3 regions of the Pseudomonas sp. BAY1663 genome follow, and region 2 is predicted to be linked to each of the others. Evidence: predicted binding sites of a transcription regulator. Region 2 holds the regulator's gene; each other region holds the start of a gene.
What was found. The regulator sigma-54, encoded in region 2, starts transcription at its own class of promoters, with help from an activator protein. The targets are predictions, from matches to a motif close to ANTGGCATNNANNTTGCTNT.
Positions count from the first base shown of each region.

Region 1 (4,831 bases), on a different contig from region 2:
CGCGGCGGACCATCGCGGTGTATTCCGGCGGGCTGAGCTGGTACAGCTCGGTGGCTACCCAGGGAAGCCAGCGGGGGCCCAGCGCTTCGCGGCGTGCCAACAGCCGTTGGGCTTCGGCAGTGGCCCGGGCGGCGTTGCGCGTGTGGAAATCTGCTCGGCTCATGGTCGTCTCCTGTCAGATGCGGGCGATTGAATAGCAGAGGCGCGGGGGCTTGGTAAACTCCGACGCCCGCGCTAGGCTCGACGGCTTCGATCCGCTCAGCGAGTACGATCCATGCCGGTGCGTGTGAACTTCAAGGACAAGATCTCCCGCCAGCGTCCCTATGGCAGGGCCGAGGCTGGGCTCAGGGCCAGCGATGGCGACCTGGGCGCGGTGATCGACCAGCTGGAGAGCGACCGCGGGCGGATCATCAACTCGGCCGCCGTGCGCCGCCTGCAGCAGAAGACCCAGGTCTTCCCGCTCGAACGCAACGCCGCGGTGCGCAGCCGCCTGACTCATTCGCTGGAAGTCCAGCAGACCGGCCGCTTCATTGTCCGCACGCTCTATAAACAGCTCGGCGCCAGGGCGGCCGATTATGGCCTGGACGGCCTGGAGGGCGCGCTGGAAAGCCTGGTGGAAATGGCCTGCCTGATGCACGACATCGGCAATCCCCCGTTCGGTCATTTCGGCGAATATGCCATCGGCGCCTGGTTCGAGCGCCATCTGGACGAACTGTTCGCCGCCGCCGTGCCGCCGGGGCAGGGCGATGCCGAGTTGCGCACACGCATGCTCGTCGACCTCAAGCAGTTCGAGGGCAACGCCCAGGCGATCCGCCTGGTGGTGACGCTGTTGCGCCTGAACCTCACCTATACCCAGACTGCCGGCCTGCTCAAGTACGTGCGTCCGGCCCATGCGCCGAAGCCGCAGAAGGGCACTCCGGGCGCCTATCTGCAGAAGAAGCCCGGTTTCTACCTTTCCGAGGAAGGCTTCATCCATGAACTGCAGGCGGCGCTGGATCTGCGGCCCTGCACGCGCCATCCGCTCGCCTATGTCATGGAGGCGGCCGACGATATCGCCTACTGCCTGGCGGACATCGAGGATTCGGTGGAGAAGGGTATCTTCAGCATCGAACAACTGGCGCAGTTGCTGCTGGCCAAGTTCGCCGAGCACGGTTCGCCCGACGCGCCGATTCCCGGGCCTGAGCGCAGCTTTCGCAGCATGGTCAACTATGCGCTGGAGCGCGCCGGGAAGGAGCCGATCAACAAGGTCGGCGAGTTCTTCATCTGGTTGCGGGTGAACATGATCCACCCGCTGGTCCAGCATGCCGCGCGGCAGTTCATCGACAACATCGAGGCGGTCTACCACGGCACGCTCGATCGCGCGCTGCTGGAAGACGACAGCCTGCCCAACGCCATCGTGCAGACCTTCAAGAACGTGGCGATGGACCGAGTGTTCTGCCACCGCGAGGTGGAGACCCTGCAACTGCAAGGCTATCGCATCCTCCAGGGGCTGCTGGATCACTACGCCCAGCTGTTGCGCGTGCCGCCGGAGGTCTTCCATGAGCTCACGGTTGGCAACTGCCGCAACGAGCCGCACCTGCAGATGCTGGCGCGGCGCCTGCCCAATCAACTGGTCAAGGCCTATCACGAAGCGCTCAAGGATCATCCGCAAGCTTCGGCGGACCGGCCGTTGTGGGAATTCTATTGCCGCAATCGCATGTTGCAGGACTTCGTCAGCGGCATGACCGACCAGCTCGCCCAAGACGAATATCGCGCCTTGTCGGCGCTATAAACCCCGGTTACCGGCAGGCTGAGCGGCTCCGTCGCACGGTTTGCGTGCCTTGGCACCCGTGTGGCCGCTGCGCTTGGTACGCACATTGCTATGACATGGTGCAGCGGCCGGCGTGAAAGCCCCTAAATGGCGCACGCAAGGAATCTGGGTTTATTCATAACTTATTGAAAAATAATACTATTAACGTGATCGAAGCGTTGATGGACCCACCTCCCGGCTGCAGGTGGCGGTTAGCGGTTCCGACTTTGTGATGCATCACGGTGCGTCATGCGGATCAAGATAACCGTTTTGGTGCGTTCTACCCGGTGAGGCTGTAACTACCGATGGAAAACCTCAATAACGCCGTGGAAACTCTGATCCATGGTTCGAACACGCTCTTCATCCTCATGGGGGCGGTCATGGTGCTGGCGATGCATGCCGGCTTCGCCTTTCTCGAAGTCGGCACCGTGCGGCTGAAGAACCAGGTCAATGCCCTGTCGAAGATCATCACGGATTTCGCCGTATCCACCCTGGCGTACTTCTTCATCGGCTACTGGATCGCCTACGGCGTGACCTTCATGCAGCCGGCCGAGCAACTGGTGGCCGATCATGGCTACGCGCTGGTGAAGTTCTTCTTCCTGCTCACCTTCGCCGCGGCGATTCCGGCGATCATCTCCGGCGGCATCGCCGAGCGTGCACGTTTCGGCCCGCAGCTGTGCGCGACCTTGCTGATCGTCGCCTTCGTCTACCCCTTCTTCGAAGGCATGACCTGGAACGGCAACTTCGGCGTTCAGGCCTGGCTGGAGCACCGGTTCGGTGCGGCTTTCCATGATTTCGCCGGCTCCGTGGTGGTGCATGCCATGGGGGGCTGGCTGGCTTTCGGGGCGGTGATCCTGCTCGGCCGGCGTAACGGCCGCTACCGCGACGGCCGCCTGGTGGCGTTCGCGCCGTCGAACATTCCGTTCCTGGCGCTCGGCTCCTGGATTCTCATCGTCGGCTGGTTCGGCTTCAACGTGATGAGCGCCCAGACCATCGAAGGGATCAGCGGGCTGGTGGCCGTCAACTCGCTGATGGCGATGGTGGGCGGCACCGCTGCGGCCTGGCTGGTCGGCCGCAACGACCCGGGCTTTCTGCACAACGGCCCGCTGGCCGGGCTGGTGGCGGTCTGTGCCGGCTCCGACCTGATGCATCCGGTCGGTGCGCTGGCCACCGGCGCCATCGCCGGGGCATTGTTCGTCTGGGCGTTCACCGCGACACAGAACCGCTGGAAGATCGACGACGTGCTCGGTGTCTGGCCGTTGCACGGCCTGTGCGGCATCTGGGGCGGCATTGCCTGCGGTATCTTCGGGCAGCAGGCACTCGGCGGGCTCGGTGGCGTCAGCATGGCCAGCCAGCTGATCGGCAGCGCACTGGGCATGCTGGTGGCGCTGGCTGGCGGCTTTGCGGTCTATGGGCTGCTCAAGGTTTCGCTGGGCATCCGCTTGAGCCAGGAAGACGAGTACAACGGTGCCGATCTCGCGATCCACCGGATCGGAGCGCTCAGCCACGACTGAGCGCTCAATAGCCCCGCGTGCGCTGCACCTGGTAAGCCAGTGGACGGCCGTCGCGCAACGCCTGCAGATTCTGTACGACGATCCGTGCGGCGCTGCGCAGGTCGGTCGCGGCGGCCACGTGCGGCAGCAGCGTCACCTTCGGGTGTCGCCAGAAGGGGTGGTCCGTCGGCAAGGGTTCGCTGCGAAATACATCGAGCACGGCCTGGCCGACCTGGCTGTTGTCCAAGGCCTGGAGCAGATCCGCCTCCACGACATGCGCGCCGCGCGCCAGGTTGACCAGTCCGGCGCCGGGGCGCAGGGCATCGAAGAAGCGCCGGTCCAGCAGGTCGGTGGTCCGTGCCGTCAATGGCAGCAGGTTGATCAGGATGTCGCTGCGCCCCAGCAGCGGCCACAGCGCCGCCATACCGCAATGCAGGGGGATGCCTGCGATGCTGCCGCCGTGCAGGTTCCAGCCTGCCACGCGATAACCCAGGGCGAGCAGGCGGCTGGCGCAGGCGCGCCCCATCTGGCCCATGCCCAGCACCGTCACCTGGATTTCGTCGGCGCGTCGTTGCGGTAGCGGTCGCCAGGTGGCCGTACGCTGCTGGCGCGCATAGGCGAAGAAGTCGCGGTGTAGCGAAAGGGTCGCCCAGAGCGCGGTCTCGGCCATGGCGGCGTTCATGGCCGGATCGACCATGCGTGCGACCGGCACGTCGGCGGGCAGGCTCGGGTCGGCCAGCAGCCGGTCGACGCCGGCCCAGAGCGACTGGATCAGGCGCAGGTTCGTCAGGCCCCGCAGCGAACCCGGAGGAGGGTTGGCCACCACGGCCGCGCCGATCCGCCCGGCGTTCTCCGGCGTGACGGACAGATGCCAGGCGGCATCGGGCAAGGCCTCTTGCAGCGCCGCGAGCCAGGCGTCCCGTTCGTCATCGTCGAAGCTGCCGCAGAGCAGTATGTCCATCGTTCGTGGTTTCCCTTGTTCGCGTCGTTGCCACGGAACTGTACTCAGCCGCGCGGCCTCTGAATATTCAAGCATTGGAACACGTGCACGCGTGCTTTCAGTCTGTTCAAACGCGCCTGGAGAACACCATGGAACTCCCCAACAAAGACCTCGGCACCCTGTTCGAACAGCTCGGCCTGGCCTCCGATCCCGCCAGCATCGATGCCTTCATCGCCAGCCATTCGCCGCTGCCGGAGGACGTCAGGCTGGCCGATGCACCGTTCTGGAACGAGGCGCAGCGGGCGCTGCTGCGGGACGAATGGGTGGAGGATGCGGAATGGGCGCCGATCATCGACGAACTCAACGTGCGGCTGCACGAACGCTAGGGCCTGTCGCCATTTCGTTCGCGACCGCGACGAAACGACAACGGACCCTGGGCGGGCGCAGCGCGGCCGGCGGAAGGAGGCGCTACGGGTTGGGCTTCGGCACCATGCGCCTCGGCTACAACCTGCCGCCTCGCTCCAGCGTCAGCGCAAGCTGAACGGCATCAATCGAGCAGGTCGGCTGGCACGTTGCCGCCGTTCTCGGCCAGCCGGTTGAGCACGGTCT
Region 1 covers NZ_AZSV01000043.1:31,498-36,328, reverse strand. The annotation lists gene BAY1663_RS13400 (hypothetical protein) at 1-163, opposite strand, end outside; gene dgt (dGTPase) at 275-1,771, shown strand; gene BAY1663_RS13390 (ammonium transporter) at 2,095-3,303, shown strand; gene BAY1663_RS13385 (glyoxylate/hydroxypyruvate reductase A) at 3,308-4,243, opposite strand; gene BAY1663_RS13380 (DUF2789 domain-containing protein) at 4,372-4,608, shown strand; gene BAY1663_RS13375 (DUF3597 domain-containing protein) at 4,770-4,831, opposite strand, start outside.
Region 1: the regulator sigma-54 is predicted to act here: its motif matches at 1,844-1,863, upstream of BAY1663_RS13390 (ammonium transporter).

Region 2 (4,831 bases):
GTGATGGCCGCCGGTGCAGCCGATGGCAACGGTCACGTAGGCGCGGTTGCTGGCGGCGAAGCGCGGCAGCCATTTGCTCAGGTAGGCGTGGATGTCCTGGAACATCTCGTCGACGTCGGGCTGTGCCGCGAGGTAATCGATGACGGGTTGGTCGAGGCCGGAGAAGTCGCGCAGTTCCGCCTTCCAGTAGGGATTGGGCAGGCAGCGCACGTCGAACACCAGGTCGGCATCGACCGGCATGCCCCGTTTGAAGCCGAACGATTCGACGAGAAAGGCGGTGCCGGGCTCGGGCTTGTTGAGCAGGCGCAGCTTGAGCGTATCGCGCAGCTGATAGAGGTTCAGGTGCGTGGTATCGATCTTCAGATCGGCATGATCGACGATCGCTGCCAGCAGCTGCTCCTCGTCGTGAATGGCTTCGGCCAGCGAGCGGCTTTCGTTGGTCAGCGGGTGGCGCCGGCGGGTTTCCGAAAAGCGCTTGAGCAGCGTCTCGTCGTCCGCATCCAGGTAGATGACGTCGCACTGGATGTGCCGTGCGCGAACTTCCTCGAGCAACTCGGGGAAGCGCTTGAGCTGGCTGGGCAGGTTGCGCGCATCGATCGACACGGCGACCTGCGGATGCAGCAGCTCGGTATGCAGCAGCGCGCGTTCGGCGAGCTCGGGCAGCAGCCCGGCCGGCAGGTTGTCGATGCAGTAGAAGCCGTTGTCCTCGAGCACGTCCAGCGCGGTGCTTTTGCCCGAGCCCGAGCGCCCACTGACGATGATCAGCCGCATCTGGTCATTCCGCTAAGCGCCGTTCTGCACATCGACCACTACCTGGTAGAGGCTCTGGTTGGTGGGCGCCTGGCGCAGGCGCTGGCGTACGTCCTCGCGGTCGAGCATGCTGGCGATCTGGCGCAGCAGTTCGAGGTGCTCGTCGGTGGCCGCCTCCGGTACCAGCAGGACGAACAGCAGGTCCACGGGAACGCCGTCGATGGCGTCGAAATCCACCGGGGTTTCCAGCCGCAGTATCGCGCTCAGCGGCGCATTGCAGCCGACCATCCGGCAGTGCGGGATGGCGATGCCGTTGCCGAAGCCGGTGGAGCCCAGCTTCTCGCGGGCGATCAGGCTTTCGAAGATGGTCTGGGCATCGAGATCGGTCAGGTCCTGGGCGATCACCTTGGCGATCTGTTCCAGGACACGCTTCTTGCTACCGCCCGGGACGTTCACCAGGGAACGTCCGGGGGTCAGGATGTTTTCGAGTCGGATCATAGGAGGGGTCAGCGGGTGACGGTGCCCTGAGTATGGTCGAGCTGTTTTTCCTTGTGCTTGATCAGCTGGCGATCGAGCTTGTCGACCAGTTGGTCGACGGCGGCGTACATGTCCTCGTGCTCGGCATTGGCCACCACTTCGCGGCCCGCGACGTGCAGGGTCGCTTCGGCTTTCTGCTTGAGTTTCTCGACCTGCAGGACCACCTGGATGTTGATGATGCGGTCGAAATGCCGGGCGAGCCGGTCGAATTTCTCCTCGATGTAGTCACGCAGGGCGCCGGTTACTTCCAGATGAACACCGCTGATGTTGACTTGCATACTGCTATCTCCTTTGCCTTGTGCGAAGAGCAGGCTGGCGGACCGGCCGACCTGGAACGGTTCGATCGATGGCCGGTCACAGCAATCGTTTGCGCTCGCTGGACGGTGCGATGCCGAGGGACTCCCGGTACTTGGCGACCGTGCGGCGGGCCACTTGGATGCCCTGCGCCTCCAGTAAACCAGCGATCTTGCTGTCGCTCAACGGCTTTTTCTGGTTTTCCGCGGCGACCAGCTTCTTGATGATCGCGCGGATCGCGGTGGACGAGCATTCGCCGCCTTCGGCGGTGCTGACATGGCTGGAGAAGAAGTACTTGAGTTCGTAGATACCGCGCGGCGTGTGCATGTATTTCTGCGTGGTCACGCGGGAAATGGTCGACTCGTGCATGCCCACCGCCTCGGCGATGTCGTGCAGTACCAAGGGCTTCATCGCCTCGTCGCCGTGCTCGAGGAAGGCGCGCTGGTGCTCTACGATCTGCGTGGCGACCTTCATCAGCGTCTCGTTGCGGCTGAGCAGGCTCTTGATGAACCAGCGGGCTTCCTGCAGCTGGTTGCGCATGAAGGTGTTGTCGGCGCTGGAGTCGGCGCGTTTGACGAAGCCGGCGTACTGGGCATTGACGCGCAGGCGCGGCATGGCTTCCTGGTTGAGCTCGACCAGCCAGCGGTCGTTGTGCTTGCGCACGATGACGTCGGGCACCACGTATTCCGGCTCGCTCGCCTCGATCTGCGAGCCCGGGCGCGGATTGAGGCTCTGGATCAGCTCGATGACCTGGCGCAGCTCGTCTTCCTTGAGCTTGAGCCGGCGCATCAGCAGGCTGTAGTCGCGGCTGCCGAGGATGTCGAGGTAGTCGCCGACCAGCTGCTGGGCCTCGCTCAGCCACGGGGTCCGCTCGGGCAGCTGGCGCAGTTGCAGCAGCAGACACTCGCGCAGGTCGCGGGCGCCGATGCCGGCTGGTTCGAATTGCTGGATGCGGCGCAGCACGACTTCGACTTCGTCGAGCTCGATCTCCAGTTCGGGATCGAAGGAGTCGACGATCTCCTCGAGCGACTCCTCGAGGTAGCCCTGGTCGTTGATGCAGTCGATCAGGGTGGTGGCGATGAGACGGTCGGTATCGCTCATGGGCGCCAGGTTGAGCTGCCACAGCAGATGGCTCTGCAGGCTCACGCCGCTGGAGGTGCGGCTGGTGAAGTCCCACTCGTCGTCGTCATTGCTGGGCAGGCTGCTGGCGCTGGTCTGGTAGATGTCTTCCCAGGCCGTGTCCACCGGCAGCTCGTTGGGAATGCGCTCGCCCCATTCCGTGTCGTCGAGGTTTTCCGCGCTATGCGTGGGTTCCTGGTACTGGCTGTCCTGGCTGGCGCTGGTCTGCGAGGCGCCGTCGCCGAGCGTATCGGCGGTCTCGGCCATCGGGTCGCCGCCGTCGTAATCGTCGCCGTCTTCCTCACGCTCGAGCATGGGATTGGAGTCCAGCGCTTCCTGGATCTCCTGCTGCAGGTCGAGCGTCGAAAGCTGGAGTAAGCGTATGGCCTGTTGCAGCTGCGGCGTCATCGTCAGCTGCTGGCCCATCTTGAGGACTAGCGATGGTTTCATGGCAGAGGACTTCGAACCTTTTATGCCGGCGCAACCGCGCCTGTTCCGACATGTGACGCGCTGGGCGCCGACAGAAAGCAAATTATATGCCTGCTGGCGAAGCCTTTGCCTAGGGCCGATTGGCCGAGCCGAGCAAAAAAACCGCTCTACAGGCGGAATTCGTGGCCCAGATAGACTTCCTTGACCAGCTGGTTGTCGAGAATGGTCTGCGCATCGCCTTCGGCGATGAGCTGGCCGTCGTTGACGATATAGGCGGTCTCGCAGATGTCCAGGGTCTCGCGCACGTTGTGATCGGTGATCAGTACGCCGATGCCCTTGGCCTTGAGATGGTGGATGATCTGCTTGATGTCGCCCACCGAGATCGGGTCGACGCCGGCGAAGGGCTCGTCCAGCAGGATGAACTTGGGCGCGGTGGCCAGGGCGCGGGCGATTTCCACCCGCCGCCGCTCGCCGCCGGACAGGCTCATGCCGAGGCTGTCGCGGATATGGTTGATGTGGAATTCCTGCAGCAGGCCTTCCAGGGCCTGCTGGCGGCCGCTGCGGTCCAGGTCCTTGCGGGTCTCGAGGATCGCCATGATGTTGTCGGCCACCGACAGCTTGCGGAAGATCGAGGCTTCCTGCGGCAGGTAGCCGATGCCGGCGCGGGCGCGGCCGTGCATCGGCAGATGGGTGACGTCGTGCTGGTCGATCAGCACGCGGCCCTGGTCGGCGTTGACCAGGCCGACGATCATGTAGAAGCAGGTGGTCTTGCCGGCGCCGTTCGGGCCGAGCAGGCCGACGATCTGGCCGCTCTCGATGGACAGGCTGACGTCGCGCACGACCTGGCGGCTCTTGTAGCTCTTGGCCAGATGCTGGGCTTTGAGGACGGTCATTACTGGGGTTGCTCCGCTGCCGCTTCCTTCTTGCGCGGCTGGATGACCATGTCCACCCGCGGGCGCGGCGTGGTCACGTCGGTGTTGGTCGCGCGGCCGGCGTTGACGATCTGGCGGCGGGTGTCATAGACGATCTTCTCGCCCTCGAAGGTGTTGCCTTCCTGGACCACCTTGGCCTGGTCGATCAGGACGATGCGTTCGTTGGCGGCGAAATACTGGATGGTCAGGCCGTAGGCCTTGACGATTTCCTTGTCCACCGCCGGCTTCTGCTCGTAGTAGGCGGGCTTGCCGATGGAGGTGAAGACCTCGACATCGCCGTTGCTGTCCTGGGTGATGGTCACCGTGTCGCCGGTGATCTTCATGGTGCCCTGGGTGATCACCACGTCGCCGCGGTACACCGCGACGCCCTGCTTGTCGTCCAGTTCGGCGGAATCGGCTTGCACGCGGATCGGCTGGTCGCGGTCTTCGGGAAGCGCCCAGGCAGTGGCGCCAAGCAGGAATGCGCTCAAACCGAGCAGGAGGGGGAAGGTCTTAACGCAGCTCATGCTGGCCTCTTACGTTGGACAGCAGGTGCATCCTGCCGTCATCCAGATACGCTTTCATGCCGGTTGCCGTGGTCACGCCATTGGCGGCCTCGATTCTAACGGCTTGGCTTGTCTCGGCATAATCCTTCTCCGGCAGCACGGTCAGCCGGCTGGTGGTGAGGATCGTCGGTCGTCCCTTGGCGTCGGTGCGTTCGATGCGCACCTGGTCGATCAGCTCCACCTCGCTGCCGTCGGCAGACACTTCGCCGCGCTCGCTGCGCGCAT
Region 2 covers NZ_AZSV01000012.1:559-5,389, forward strand. The annotation lists gene rapZ (RNase adapter RapZ) at 1-771, opposite strand, end outside; gene ptsN (PTS IIA-like nitrogen regulatory protein PtsN) at 784-1,248, opposite strand; gene hpf (ribosome hibernation-promoting factor, HPF/YfiA family) at 1,257-1,565, opposite strand; gene BAY1663_RS05630 (RNA polymerase factor sigma-54) at 1,642-3,150, opposite strand; gene lptB (LPS export ABC transporter ATP-binding protein) at 3,297-4,022, opposite strand; gene lptA (lipopolysaccharide transport periplasmic protein LptA) at 4,022-4,567, opposite strand; gene lptC (LPS export ABC transporter periplasmic protein LptC) at 4,554-4,831, opposite strand, start outside.

Region 3 (4,831 bases), on a different contig from region 2:
GGGCAAGCCGGCGTTGGCGGATCTGCAGAACAGCTTTGCGGTCATCACCGAGTACAACAACCGGACGCTGGGCTTTCTGGTGCGTTCGGTGGAGCGGATCGTGAACATGAACTGGGAGGAAATCCTTCCTCCGCCCAAGGGCGCCGGGCGTGACCATTACCTGACGGCGGTGACCCACGTGGATAACCGCCTGGTGGAAATCATCGATGTCGAGAAGGTCCTGGCGGAAGCCACGCCGACCTCCGAGCAGGTTTCGCCGAGCGTCGTGGATGCCGAGACCCAGGCCAGGGCGCTTTCCTGCCGGGTGCTGGTCGTCGACGATTCCTCCGTGGCGCGCAAGCAGATCGTCCGCTGCCTGGAAAATATCGGGGTGGAGGTCGTCACGCTGAACGATGGTCGCGAGGCGCTCGATTATCTGAAGCGGATGGCCGACGATGGCAAGCGGCCGGCGGAGGAATTCCTGATGATGGTCTCCGATATTGAAATGCCGGAAATGGATGGCTATACCCTGACTACTGAGGTGCGTCAGGATTCGCGTATGCAGGATATGCATGTTCTCTTGCATACTTCGCTTTCCGGTGTGTTCAACCAGAACATGGTGAAGCGTGTGGGGGCGGACGATTTCCTCGCCAAGTTCCAGCCCGACGATCTCGCGGCTCGGGTGGTCGAGCGGATTCGAAAGGCGGATGCAAACTGAGGCTAGTCCTCTCATGGCTTTGATGGTGGGCTTTATTAGTGTCAGTTGATCTGGATTTCGAGCAGTTCCGGGTATTTCTAGAGAAGACGTGCGGCATTCTGCTTGGCAGCAACAAGCAGTATCTGGTGTCCAGCCGGCTGAACAAGCTGATGGAGCAGCAGGGTATCAAGACGCTGGGCGAACTGGTCCGCAGGATCCAGGCGCAGCCACGCAGCGGCCTGCGCGAGCAGGTCGTCGATGCGATGACCACCAACGAGACGCTGTGGTTTCGCGATACCTACCCGTTCGAAGTGCTCAAGAGCCGGGTCCTGCCGGAAATGCTCAAGTCCGGTTCCGGTCAGCGCCTGCGCATCTGGTCGGCGGCCTGTTCCTCGGGGCAGGAGCCTATTCGCTGTCGATGGCGATCGACGAGTACGAGCGTGCCAATCCCAGCCAGCCGAAGACCGGCATACAGATCGTGGCCACCGAGCTGTCGGGCGCGATGCTGGCTGCCTGCAAGGCGGCCGAGTACGACAGTCTGGCGATTGCTCGTGGGCTTTCCACCGAGCGCCTGCAGCGTTACTTCGACCTCAAGGCGCCCGGGCGCTGGGCGGTGAAGCCGGCCATTCGCACGCGTGTCGAGTTCAAGGTCCAGAACCTGCTGGACAGTTACGTCGCCCTGGGCAAGTTCGACATCGTGTTCTGCCGCAATGTGCTGATCTATTTTTCCGCCGATGTGAAGAAGGACATCCTCAAGCGCATCCATGCGACCCTGCGTCCGGGCGGTTATTTGTTCCTCGGCGCCTCGGAGGCGCTCAACGGGCTGCCGGAGCTGTACCAGATGGTCCAGTGCAGCCCGGGCATCATCTACAAGGCGAAATAAGGCGGCAGAAAACCGTCATGCAAGATGGCGGTTGCGGCAAAACGGCGGAAAAGTCTTGCCGCTTTTGACGCCAGTGAATTGCACGTGTATCGATAAATCCTTTTAAATCAATGGCTTGTGTTCTATGGCATGGGCTTTGCTGGGGTGTGCGCAAGCAGACTTGTATCCGGCAGAGGGCCAGATTCATGAGCATCAGTTTCGACAAGGCGTTGGGCATTCACGAGAAGGCGCTCGGTTTCCGCTCGCAGCGTGCCGAAGTGCTGGCGAACAACATCGCCAATGCCGATACGCCCAACTACAAGGCCCGTGATCTCGACTTCGGCAGCGTGCTCGCCGAGCAGTCGGCGAAGAGCCAGGGCGGCTTCGGCGTCACCCGGACCAGCGACAAGCATATTGCCGCCGAGGGATTGGAGATTGCCGATGCCTCGCTGCGCTTTCGTACCCCGACCCATCCGTCCCTGGACCAGAACACCGTCGATCTGCAGATCGAGCAATCCAACTACGCGAAGAACGCCGTGGACTTCCAGGCGAGCTTCACCCTGCTCAACAGCAAGTTCAAGGGGCTGATGAGCGCCCTGCGCGGCGAATAAAGGAGTTTCCATCGATGTCTCTCAGCAGCGTATTCAACATTGCCGGTAGCGGCATGAGCGCCCAGAGCACTCGGCTGAACACCATTTCCAGCAACATCGCCAACGCCGAAACGGTCTCCTCCAGCGTCGACCAGACCTACCGCGCCCGCCATCCGGTGTTCGCCACCGTGTACCAGCAGGCCAACGGCCAGCCCAACGAGTCGCTGTTCGCCGGGCAGGACGAGGCCGGGGTGGGCGTGCAGGTATTGGGTGTGGTCGAGGACCAGAGCGAACTGCAGGCGCGTTACGAGCCGAATCATCCGGCCGCCGACGAGAACGGCTACGTCCACTATCCGAACGTCAACGTGGTGGAGGAGATGGCCGACATGATCTCCGCCAGCCGCGCGTTCCAGACCAACGCCGAGCTGATGAACACGGCCAAGACCATGTTGCAGAAAGTCCTGACGCTGGGTCAGTGATTCCTACGAGAGCATACGCATGAGCACTACAAGCGGCGTCGGCGGCACCAGCTCGATACTCGATCAATATCAGTTCGGCGAGGATCGCGAGGTCAAGGGCAACGACCTCGGCAAGAACGAATTCCTCGAGCTGCTGGTGGCCCAGCTGAACAACCAGAACCCGCTGGAACCCCAGGAAAACGGCGAATTCATCGCCCAGCTGGCGCAGTTCAGTACGGTGGAAGGCGTCGAGAAGCTGAACACCAGCATGGAAAGCATTCTCTCCGGCTACCAGTCCTCGCAGGCGCTGCAGGCCTCCTCGCTGGTCGGGCGCAAGGTGATCGTGCCGACCGACAAGGCGGTGGTGGATACCAGCGAGACCTTCAAGGCCAGCCTGGTGCTGCCGGTGAGCAGCAACAACGTCTACGTCAACGTCTACGACGATACCGGCGCGGTGGTCAGCCGGGTCAACCTGGGGCAGCAAGAGGCCGGCAACGTCTCGTTCATGTGGGATGGCAAGGATTCCAGCGGCAATACCTTGCGCCCGGCACCTACAAGTTCGAAGCGCAGGCCACCTACGACGGCGAAACCAAGGGGCTTTACACGCTGCTGCCGGCGAACGTCGACAGCGTGACCCTGGGTGGCAGCGAGCTGCTGCTCAATCTTGCCGGGCTCGGCAGCGTTCCGCTTTCCAGTGTCCAGGTCATCGGCCAGTAACTCTCGACCGTAACTGCCGGCAGTTCCGGCGAAGGAGCATTCATGTCGTTCAATATCGGTCTCAGCGGCCTGCGCGCCGCGAGCAAGGATCTCAACGTAACCGGCAACAACATCGCCAACGCCGGTACGGTCGGCTTCAAACAGTCGCGTGCGGAGTTTTCCGACGTCTACGCGGCGTCCGTGCTGGGCACCGGCAAGAACCCGCAGGTAGCGGTGTGCTGATGTCCAACATCTCCCAGCAGTTCAACCAGGGCAACATCAACTACACGCAGAACGCGCTGGACCTGGCGATCAATGGCAACGGCTTCTTCCAGGTCAGCAACAACGGTGCAGTGAGCTATACCCGCGCCGGTTACTTCGGCACCGACCGCGAAGGCTTTCTGGTCGATAACTTCGGCTACAAGCTGCAGGGCTTCCCGGTGGACGGCAACGGTAACCTGCAGAACGGTGTGGTGGGCGATCTGCAGATCCAGACCACCAACCAGGCGCCGAAGGCGACCAGTACCATCAATACCGCGTTCAACCTGAACTCGACGCTGAAGTCGCCGGTTACCTGGCAGTCGGCTTATGACGCCATCGTCGATGATGCCTACCAGACGGCCTATACGCCGGAATACAACAGCACGCTCGCTACACAGATGGCCGCCTATTACGCGAACCCGGCCAATGGCGTTGCCGACCCTGCCAATCCGACCGACGAAGAGATCGCCGCAGCAACCGCCTTCGCGACCCCGCTTGCCGAGACCGCCGCCGCCGCTGCCGGGAATCTGGCCGCCAGCGATGCGGCGGTGCTGAGCGCCGCACGCGCGGCGGCCAACGCCACCTTCAATCCGGCCGACCCGACCACCTATAACAGCTCCACCTCGCTGAATATCTACGATTCGCAGGGCAACGCCCACGTCATGACGCAATACTTCGTCAAGACCGGCGCCAATACCTGGGACATGAAGGTGCTGATCGACGGCCGCAATCCTGCCAATCCCGCGCAGGAGCCGCCGCAGCCCTACGTGATGGGGCTGACCTTCAATTCGTCCGGCGCGCTTACCGGCATCAGCAATGCCAGCGCGTCGCCGTTCAGCGTTTCGCCCGACCTGAAGGTGACGCTGAACTCCGCTACCGGCACGCCGCCCACCGGGGGGTGGATTCCGGCGATTTCCGATGGCGGCACCCCGGCGACCTGGTCGGCCAATGGCGCCCTGGCCAACCCGGGCGGGATCGTCATGGACTTCGCCAAGTCGTCCCAGTTCGCCAGTTCCTTCGCCGTCAACAGCGTGGCCCAGGACGGTTACACCACCGGCGAACTGGCGGGGCTGGAAATCGACGATACCGGCGTGATCTTCGCGCGCTACACCAACGGCCAGTCCAAGGTGCAGGGGCAGATCATCCTCGCCAACTTCGCCAACGTGCAGGGGCTGACTCCGGTGGGCAAGAGCCAGTGGGTGCAGTCATTCGAGTCCGGCGAACCGGTGATCGGTACCCCGGGTTCCGGCACCCTGGGCGCGCTGCAGGCCGGGGCGCTGGAGGATTC
Region 3 covers NZ_AZSV01000024.1:5,810-10,640, forward strand. The annotation lists gene BAY1663_RS09215 (chemotaxis protein CheV) at 1-697, shown strand, start outside; partial or broken gene cheR (protein-glutamate O-methyltransferase CheR) at 736-1,559, shown strand; gene flgB (flagellar basal body rod protein FlgB) at 1,745-2,149, shown strand; gene flgC (flagellar basal body rod protein FlgC) at 2,164-2,607, shown strand; partial or broken gene flgD (flagellar hook assembly protein FlgD) at 2,627-3,303, shown strand; gene BAY1663_RS25890 (flagellar basal body protein) at 3,346-3,525, shown strand; gene BAY1663_RS09240 (flagellar hook protein FlgE) at 3,525-4,831, shown strand, end outside.
Region 3: the regulator sigma-54 is predicted to act here: its motif matches at 1,683-1,702, upstream of flgB (flagellar basal body rod protein FlgB).